2 regions of the Paractinoplanes brasiliensis genome follow, and region 2 is predicted to be linked to the other one. Evidence: riboswitches for the same ligand, from Rfam matches in the RefSeq annotation. Region 2 holds a riboswitch; the other holds the start of a gene.

Region 1 (3,200 bases), 1.5 Mb from region 2:
CCGGTCACCGGCTGCGGTCGTCCGAGCTGGCGGCCACCATCGGCTGGGAGCGCAGCCGGCTGTCCCATCACCTGGGCCGCATGGAGAAACGCGGGCTGATCCGCCGCGAGGAGTGCGCCACCGACAACCGGGGCGCCGAGGTGGTGCTGACCCCCGACGGCCTGGCCGGCTTTCAGGAGGCGACCCGCCCCCACCTGCGCGACATCCGCGAGATCTTCGTCGACGCGCTGACCCCGCAGCAGCTCGAGGCGGCGGGTGAGATCGCGGCCGCGCTGCGCGCCCACCTCGTACGGGGGTAGAAAGGTCCTCATGGCTCGCATAGCGGTGACCGGTGGCAGCGGCAAACTCGGCCGCGCCGTGGTCAAGGATCTGCTCGATCACGGCAACGACGTCGTGAACCTCGACCTGACCCCCGGAAATGATCCGCGGGCCCGGTGGACGAAGACCGACTTGTCCGATTTCGGCCAGGCGGTGGGCGTGCTGACCGCGGTCGACGACCGCTACGACAAGATCGACGCCGTGGTGCACCTGGCCGCGATCCCCGCCCCGGGCCTGCTGCCGAACGCGGCGACCTTCCACAACAACATCACGGTCACCTACAACGTCTTCGCCGCCGCCCGCACGGCCGGGATCAAGACCATCGTGTGGGCGTCCAGCGAGACAGTGCTCGGCCTGCCGTTCGACACCACGCCACCGCCGTACCTGCCCGCCGACGAGGAATATCCCGCCCGCCCCAACTCGTCGTACTCGCTGGCCAAGCACCTCGAGGAGCAGATGGCGGCCCAGTTCTGCCGCTGGGACCCCACGTTGACCATGGTCGGCCTGCGCTTCTCGAACGTCATGGACCCCGACGACTACAAGACCTTCCCCTCGTACGACGCCGACCCGCACTCGCGCAGCTGGAACGCCTGGGGTTACATCGACGCCCGCGACGGAGCCCAGGCCGTGCGGCGCGCCCTCGCGTACGGGGAACCCGGTGTTGAGGTCTTCGTGATCGCCAACGCCGACACGGTCATGAGCCGGTCCAGCGCCGCCCTGGCCGCCGAGGTCTTCCCCGGCCTGCCGGTGAAGAAGGAACTCGGCGAACACGAGACCCTGCTCTCCATCGACAAGGCCCGCCGCCTCCTCGGCTACGAGCCCGAGTTCACCTGGCGCTCGTAGGGGTCCTCGGGTGATGTAGCCTCGGTGTCAGGTCATGAGCGCCAGCGTGAAGCCCCGGCTTGCTGGCCGGCAACCCTTGCGTTCGCGATGGGGTGCCCCGGGTGAGGACCAGGTCTGCGTCCGCCCGGGCGCGGGCAAGCGCGAGCCCGTGGAGGCATCCTCATGTCCGATCGTCTCGATGTCGTCGGCGCCGACCTGACCGTCACCCTCACGTCCGGCGAGCAGCGACGCTTCACCCACCTCGACTACGCGGCCTCGGCGCCCTGTGTGCGGGCCGCTGCCGACGCCGTACGTGATCTGCTCCCGCACTACGGCAGTGTGCACCGCGGCGCCGGGCTGCGTTCGCAACGGTCGACGCTGGAATACGAGCAGGCCCGGGACATCGTGGCCGAGTTCGCCGGCGCCCGGGACGGCGACACCGTGATCTTCACGCGCAACACCACCGACTCGCTCAACCTGCTGGCCCGCGCGCTGCCCGAGGGCACGACGACGATCGTCTTCGACGGCGAGCACCACGCCAACCTGCTGCCCTGGCCCACGCCCGTGCGCCTGCCGGCGCCGGCCGACCCCGAGGACGCGATCCAGTCGGCACGTTCCGCTTTTGCCTCCGTACGCGGTCCCGGGCTGCTCGCCGTGACCGGCGCGAGCAACGTGACGGGGGAGATCTGGCCGCTGCGCGAACTCATCGAGGTCGCTCACTCGTACGGGGGAAGGGTGTTGATCGATGCGGCCCAGCTCGCGCCGCACCGGCCGATCAGCCTGAGCGACACGGGGGCCGACTACGTCGCGTTCTCCGGGCACAAGCTGTACGCGCCGTTCGGGGCGGGTGTGCTGGCCGGGCGGGGCGACTGGCTGAACGCGGCCGAGCCCTACCTGCGCGGCGGCGGGGCCAGCACGTCCGTCGGCGACCAGGCGGGCGACGTCGTGTGGGCGACCGGCCCGGCACGGCACGAGGGCGGCACCCCCAACCTGATCGGCGCCGTCGCCCTGGCCGCCGTCTGTGACGCGCTGCTGCACGCCGACCGCGCGAGCCTCGACGAACACGAGCGGAGCCTGCTGGCCGCCCTGCCCGAGGGGGTCACCCTTTTCGGCGGGAAGCAGCCGCGCGTCGGCATCGTCTCGTACGCCGTGCCCGACCCGGCCGCCGTGGCCGACCGCCTGGCCCGCGAGCACGGCATCGGCGTACGGGCGGGAATGTTCTGTGCCCACCCGCTGGTGCGACGCCTCGGCGGTGGCGGCGACTGCGGAACCGGTGGTCTGCTGCGCGTGAGTTTCGGCCTCGGCAGCACTCACGACGACATCGACCGGTTGCTGCGCGCCTTTGACGAACTCGGGGTGCGCGGCATTCTTTGAGGCATGACTCAGCCGCGTGCCGTCGCTGTGGTGCTCTCCGAGGGCCGCGTCCTGGTGATGAAGCGATACCTCAAGCACCCCCGCACCTGCGCGATGTGCCCGCGCGGCACCCTGGCCTGCGCGGGCCACGACTACGCGGTGCTGCCCGGCGGGGGCGTCGAGCGCGGCGAGTCGTTCGAGGAAGCGGTCGTGCGCGAGCTGCACGAGGAAACCACGCTGACCGCCCGCATCGAACGGCAGCTCTGGTCGGGCCGGCACGTCAGGCGTCGCGCCGTCTACTTCCTCATGACCGATGTCGAGGGCACACCGACGCTCTCCGGCGAGGAGGCCGCCGAGAACAACCCCCTGAACAGTTACGAGCTGCGGTGGGCCACCCCCGACCAGTTCGACGAGCTGAACCTGTTCCCCCGCAGCATCCACGAACGCCTGACGGAGCTGATGTGACGGTTGCTGTTGCCGCACCACACCCGGATGCTGTTGAGGCCGCGCGGGCGGTGGTAGCGGACGGGGGGAACGCGTTCGACGCGGCGCTCGCGGCGGCCGCGGCGCTCACCGTGGCCTATCCGCACCAGTGCTCGGTCGGCGGTGACCTGGTCGCCATGGTGCGTCCGGCCCATTCCCCCGTACGGGCTGTCCTTTCCATCGGCGCCGCGGCGCGTGCTGTGGATGTGGCAGCGCTGGGCGAT
Region 2 (3,200 bases):
GGCTCTGGAATGGAATGTCGGGACAGTCATGATGTGCTGTCGCGGCGGCGATGTCGTAGGCGATCTCGGGAGTCTGCAGTGGCCCGGCAGATACACGCATGCCCGCCACCCTTGCGGGCGACGGCCATGAACGCCAACGATTTATGGAGCAAGCATTTGGTCGGGAGGACGGACGCACAGCGCCTCCGGCACTGGGTCGTTGGGTCCCTCGAGAGATTGTCGCCAAGCTCGAAGGTGAGGGGCCACGTACGGCGCCGCGCCCTCCCGCAGAGAGCATCCTGCCGATCCCGCGACCACCGCGCAAGTCCTCGCGCGATGGAATTCTCACTGGATGGCAGATTGCCGATTACCCAGAGTTATCCCAGCAGGCCGGCCGCGCGTGCGCCCCGCAGCGACGGCTTGATCCGGTGGGTCGGCCCGACGAGCTCGCTGATCGCGTCCAGCGTCTTGAGACCCTCGCCGGTGTTGTAGACGACCGTCTCTTTCTCGGGGTCGAGCTTGCCGCTCTCGACCAGCTTCTTGAGCACCGCGACGGTCGTGCCGCCCGCGGTCTCGGCGAAGACCCCGGTGGTCTCGGCCAGCAGCCGGATGCCGGCCCGGATCTCGTCGTCGTCGGCGTGGTCCATCCAGCCGCCGGTCCGCCGTACGGCCTCGATCGCGTACGCCCCGGCAGCCGGGTCGCCGATGTTGAGCGACTTCGCGATGCCGGTCGGCTTGACCGGGGTGATCTCGTCGGTGTCGTTGTGCAGCGCCGTGGCGATCGGGTTGCACCCGGCCGACTGCGCGCCGAAGACCGTCCAGCCGCCCTCGGGCGCCTCGCACAGGCCGATCTCGACCAGCTCGGAGAACGCCTTGTCGACCTTGGTGAGCAGTTCGCCCGAGGCCATCGGGATGACCACCTGGGCCGGGATGCGCCAGCCGAGCTGCTCGGCGACCTCGTAGCCCAGGGTCTTGGAGCCCTCGGCGTAGAACGGCCGCACGTTGACGTTGACGAACGCGGTGTCCTCGAACTCGTCGGTCTCGACCAGCTCGCCGCAGAGCCGGTTCACGTCGTCGTACGAGCCCTCGATGGCCACCAGCTCGCCGCCGTAGACCGCGGTCGTGACGACCTTGCCCTGCTCCAGGTCGTACGGGATGAAGACGATGCTGGGCACCCCGGCGCGAGAGGCGTGCGCGGCGACCGAGTTGGCCAGGTTGCCGGTGGAGGCACAGGCGAAGCGGGTGAAGCCGAGGCCGCGCGCGGCGGTCAGCGCGACCGAGACGACCCTGTCCTTGAACGAGTGCGTCGGGTTGGCCGAGTCGTCCTTGACCCACAGCGGCGCGCGCAGGCCCACCGCCGCGGCCAGGGCGGGCGCGCTGATCAGCGGGGTCAGGCCGGGGTCGAGACTGACCCGGGTGGCCGGGTCCTGACCGGCGGGCAGCAGACCGGCGTACCGCCAGATGTTCTGCGGTCCGGCCTCGATCTGCTCACGGGTGACCCGCGCCAGCAGGGCGGGGTCGTAGGCCACCTCGAGCGGACCGAAACACTCGTAACACGCGTGCTGCGCGACCAGCGGGTATTGCGCGCCGCAGGCACGGCAGACCAGGCCCGTGGCGGGTGAGACCGAGGTGGCAATGGGTGCGTTGACGGTAGACGTCATCGAGGCCTTTCCTCTCATCTTTCCCCATGAAGGGGACGGAATTAGCACCTGCCGCGCGCGGCCTCGTCGTCGAGACTGCACGGTGGTTGCCGGGGCTTCACAGGGCCGTGTCCCTCTGCCCCTCTGGATGAGGTATTCAGTTGTTGTTTCCCACACCTTACGACGAGATGGCGCGAATCGGCGCGTGAGATCCCGAGGTGTGAGCGAGACCCCCTTACGAGGTGATGTCCTTGCGCGTGAACCGCCAGAACGCGAGGCCCCAGCACACGGTGGCGTAGACGATCGCGCTGATCGCGCCTTTGACCAGGTCGTCCACCTGCGCCGGGGTGGACAGCAGACCCATCCAGGCGTCGCTGTAGTGCGTCGGCAGCCCGTTGCGGATCACGCCCAGCGCGGTGATCTGGTCGAGGATGCTGGACAGGATCCAGATCATCACCGCGCCGCCGACCGCGCCCAGCGGGGCGTCGGTCAGCACCCCGAGCAGGAAGGCCAGCCCGGCCACGACCAGCATCGTGACGCCCAGATAGCCGGCGATGCCGAGCAGCCGCAGCAGGCCCGCCCCGGGCGCGATCTCGGCCGCCACCGTGCTGCCGAGCGGATGCCACCCGTAGCGCAGGGTGCCGGCGAGCAGCCCGACCCCGGTCAGCACGATCAGCGCGACCGCCGAGTACGCCAGCGCGACGATCAGCTTCACCGCGAGCAACCGGGCCCGCGGCACCGGCACGGCCAGCAGATAGCGCAAACTGCCCCAGCTGGCCTCGCTCGCCACGGTGTCACCGCAGAACAGCGCGACCACCACCACCAGCAGGAACCCGGCCGACACGGCCAGGCAGAACAGCGCGAAGTTGAGGCCGCCCGAGGTGGCCAGGTCGACCAGGCTGCCGAACGCGCCGCCGTTGCCGTCGTCGTCGCCCCCGCTGTCGAACTCGAAGGCGATCAGGATGATGAGCGGCAGCACCGCCATGAACCCCAGGCCCAACTGGGTGCGCCGGCGCGACGCCTGCCGGCGCACCTCGGCCATGATCGGCAGCGTGCGTGACGGCCGGTAGCCGGTCGCGCCTGCCTCAGCCTGAACGCTCATCGGTCCCCACTTCCCCGCGAGTTCTCGCCGACCAGGGCGAGGAAAGCATCTTCGAGACGGCGGCGCGGCACCACCCGGTCGACGGCGACTCCCGCGCGCACCAGCGACGCCACCACCTCGGAGCGGGGCGTGCCGTTCATGTCCACGATCAGGCCGGACGGCCCGTCGGGCAGCACCGAGCGCACACCCAGCTCCCCCAGCACGCGCTCGGCGGCCGGCACGTCGGAGACCTCCAGCTGTACCGACGGCGAGTCACCGACGATCTCGTCGACCGGCCCGGACGCGACGATCCGGCCCTTGTTGACCACGACCGCGTGCGTGCAGGTCTGTTCCACCTCGGCCAGCAGGTGGCTGGAGACCAGCACGGCCCGGCCGTCGGTGGCGTACCGCTTGAGCACCCGGCGCATCTCGGCGATCTGCGGCGGGTCCAGCCCGTCGGTCGGCTCGTCCAGCACCAGCAGCTCGGGCAGGCCGAGCAT

Evidence for each region. A riboswitch is a leader RNA that binds a small molecule or an ion and turns the genes downstream of it on or off. The one in region 2 is predicted to bind S-adenosylmethionine.
Region 1: linked by a shared signal. The riboswitch ahead of C8E87_RS25045 (aminotransferase class V-fold PLP-dependent enzyme) and the one ahead of thrC (threonine synthase) in region 2 are both predicted to bind S-adenosylmethionine.

What each region holds. Positions count from the first base shown of each region.
Region 1 covers NZ_SNWR01000001.1:5,526,081-5,529,280, forward strand. The annotation lists gene C8E87_RS25035 (MarR family winged helix-turn-helix transcriptional regulator) at 1-299, shown strand, start outside; gene C8E87_RS25040 (NAD-dependent epimerase/dehydratase family protein) at 310-1,161, shown strand; SAM riboswitch class IV at 1,192-1,308, shown strand; gene C8E87_RS25045 (aminotransferase class V-fold PLP-dependent enzyme) at 1,324-2,514, shown strand; gene C8E87_RS25050 (NUDIX hydrolase) at 2,518-2,958, shown strand; gene C8E87_RS25055 (gamma-glutamyltransferase) at 2,955-3,200, shown strand, end outside.
Region 2 covers NZ_SNWR01000001.1:4,046,518-4,049,717, reverse strand. The annotation lists gene C8E87_RS18130 (GNAT family N-acetyltransferase) at 1-100, opposite strand, end outside; gene thrC (threonine synthase) at 357-1,640, opposite strand; SAM riboswitch class I at 1,652-1,774, opposite strand; gene C8E87_RS18120 (ABC transporter permease) at 1,855-2,721, opposite strand; gene C8E87_RS18115 (alpha/beta fold hydrolase) at 2,718-3,200, opposite strand, start outside.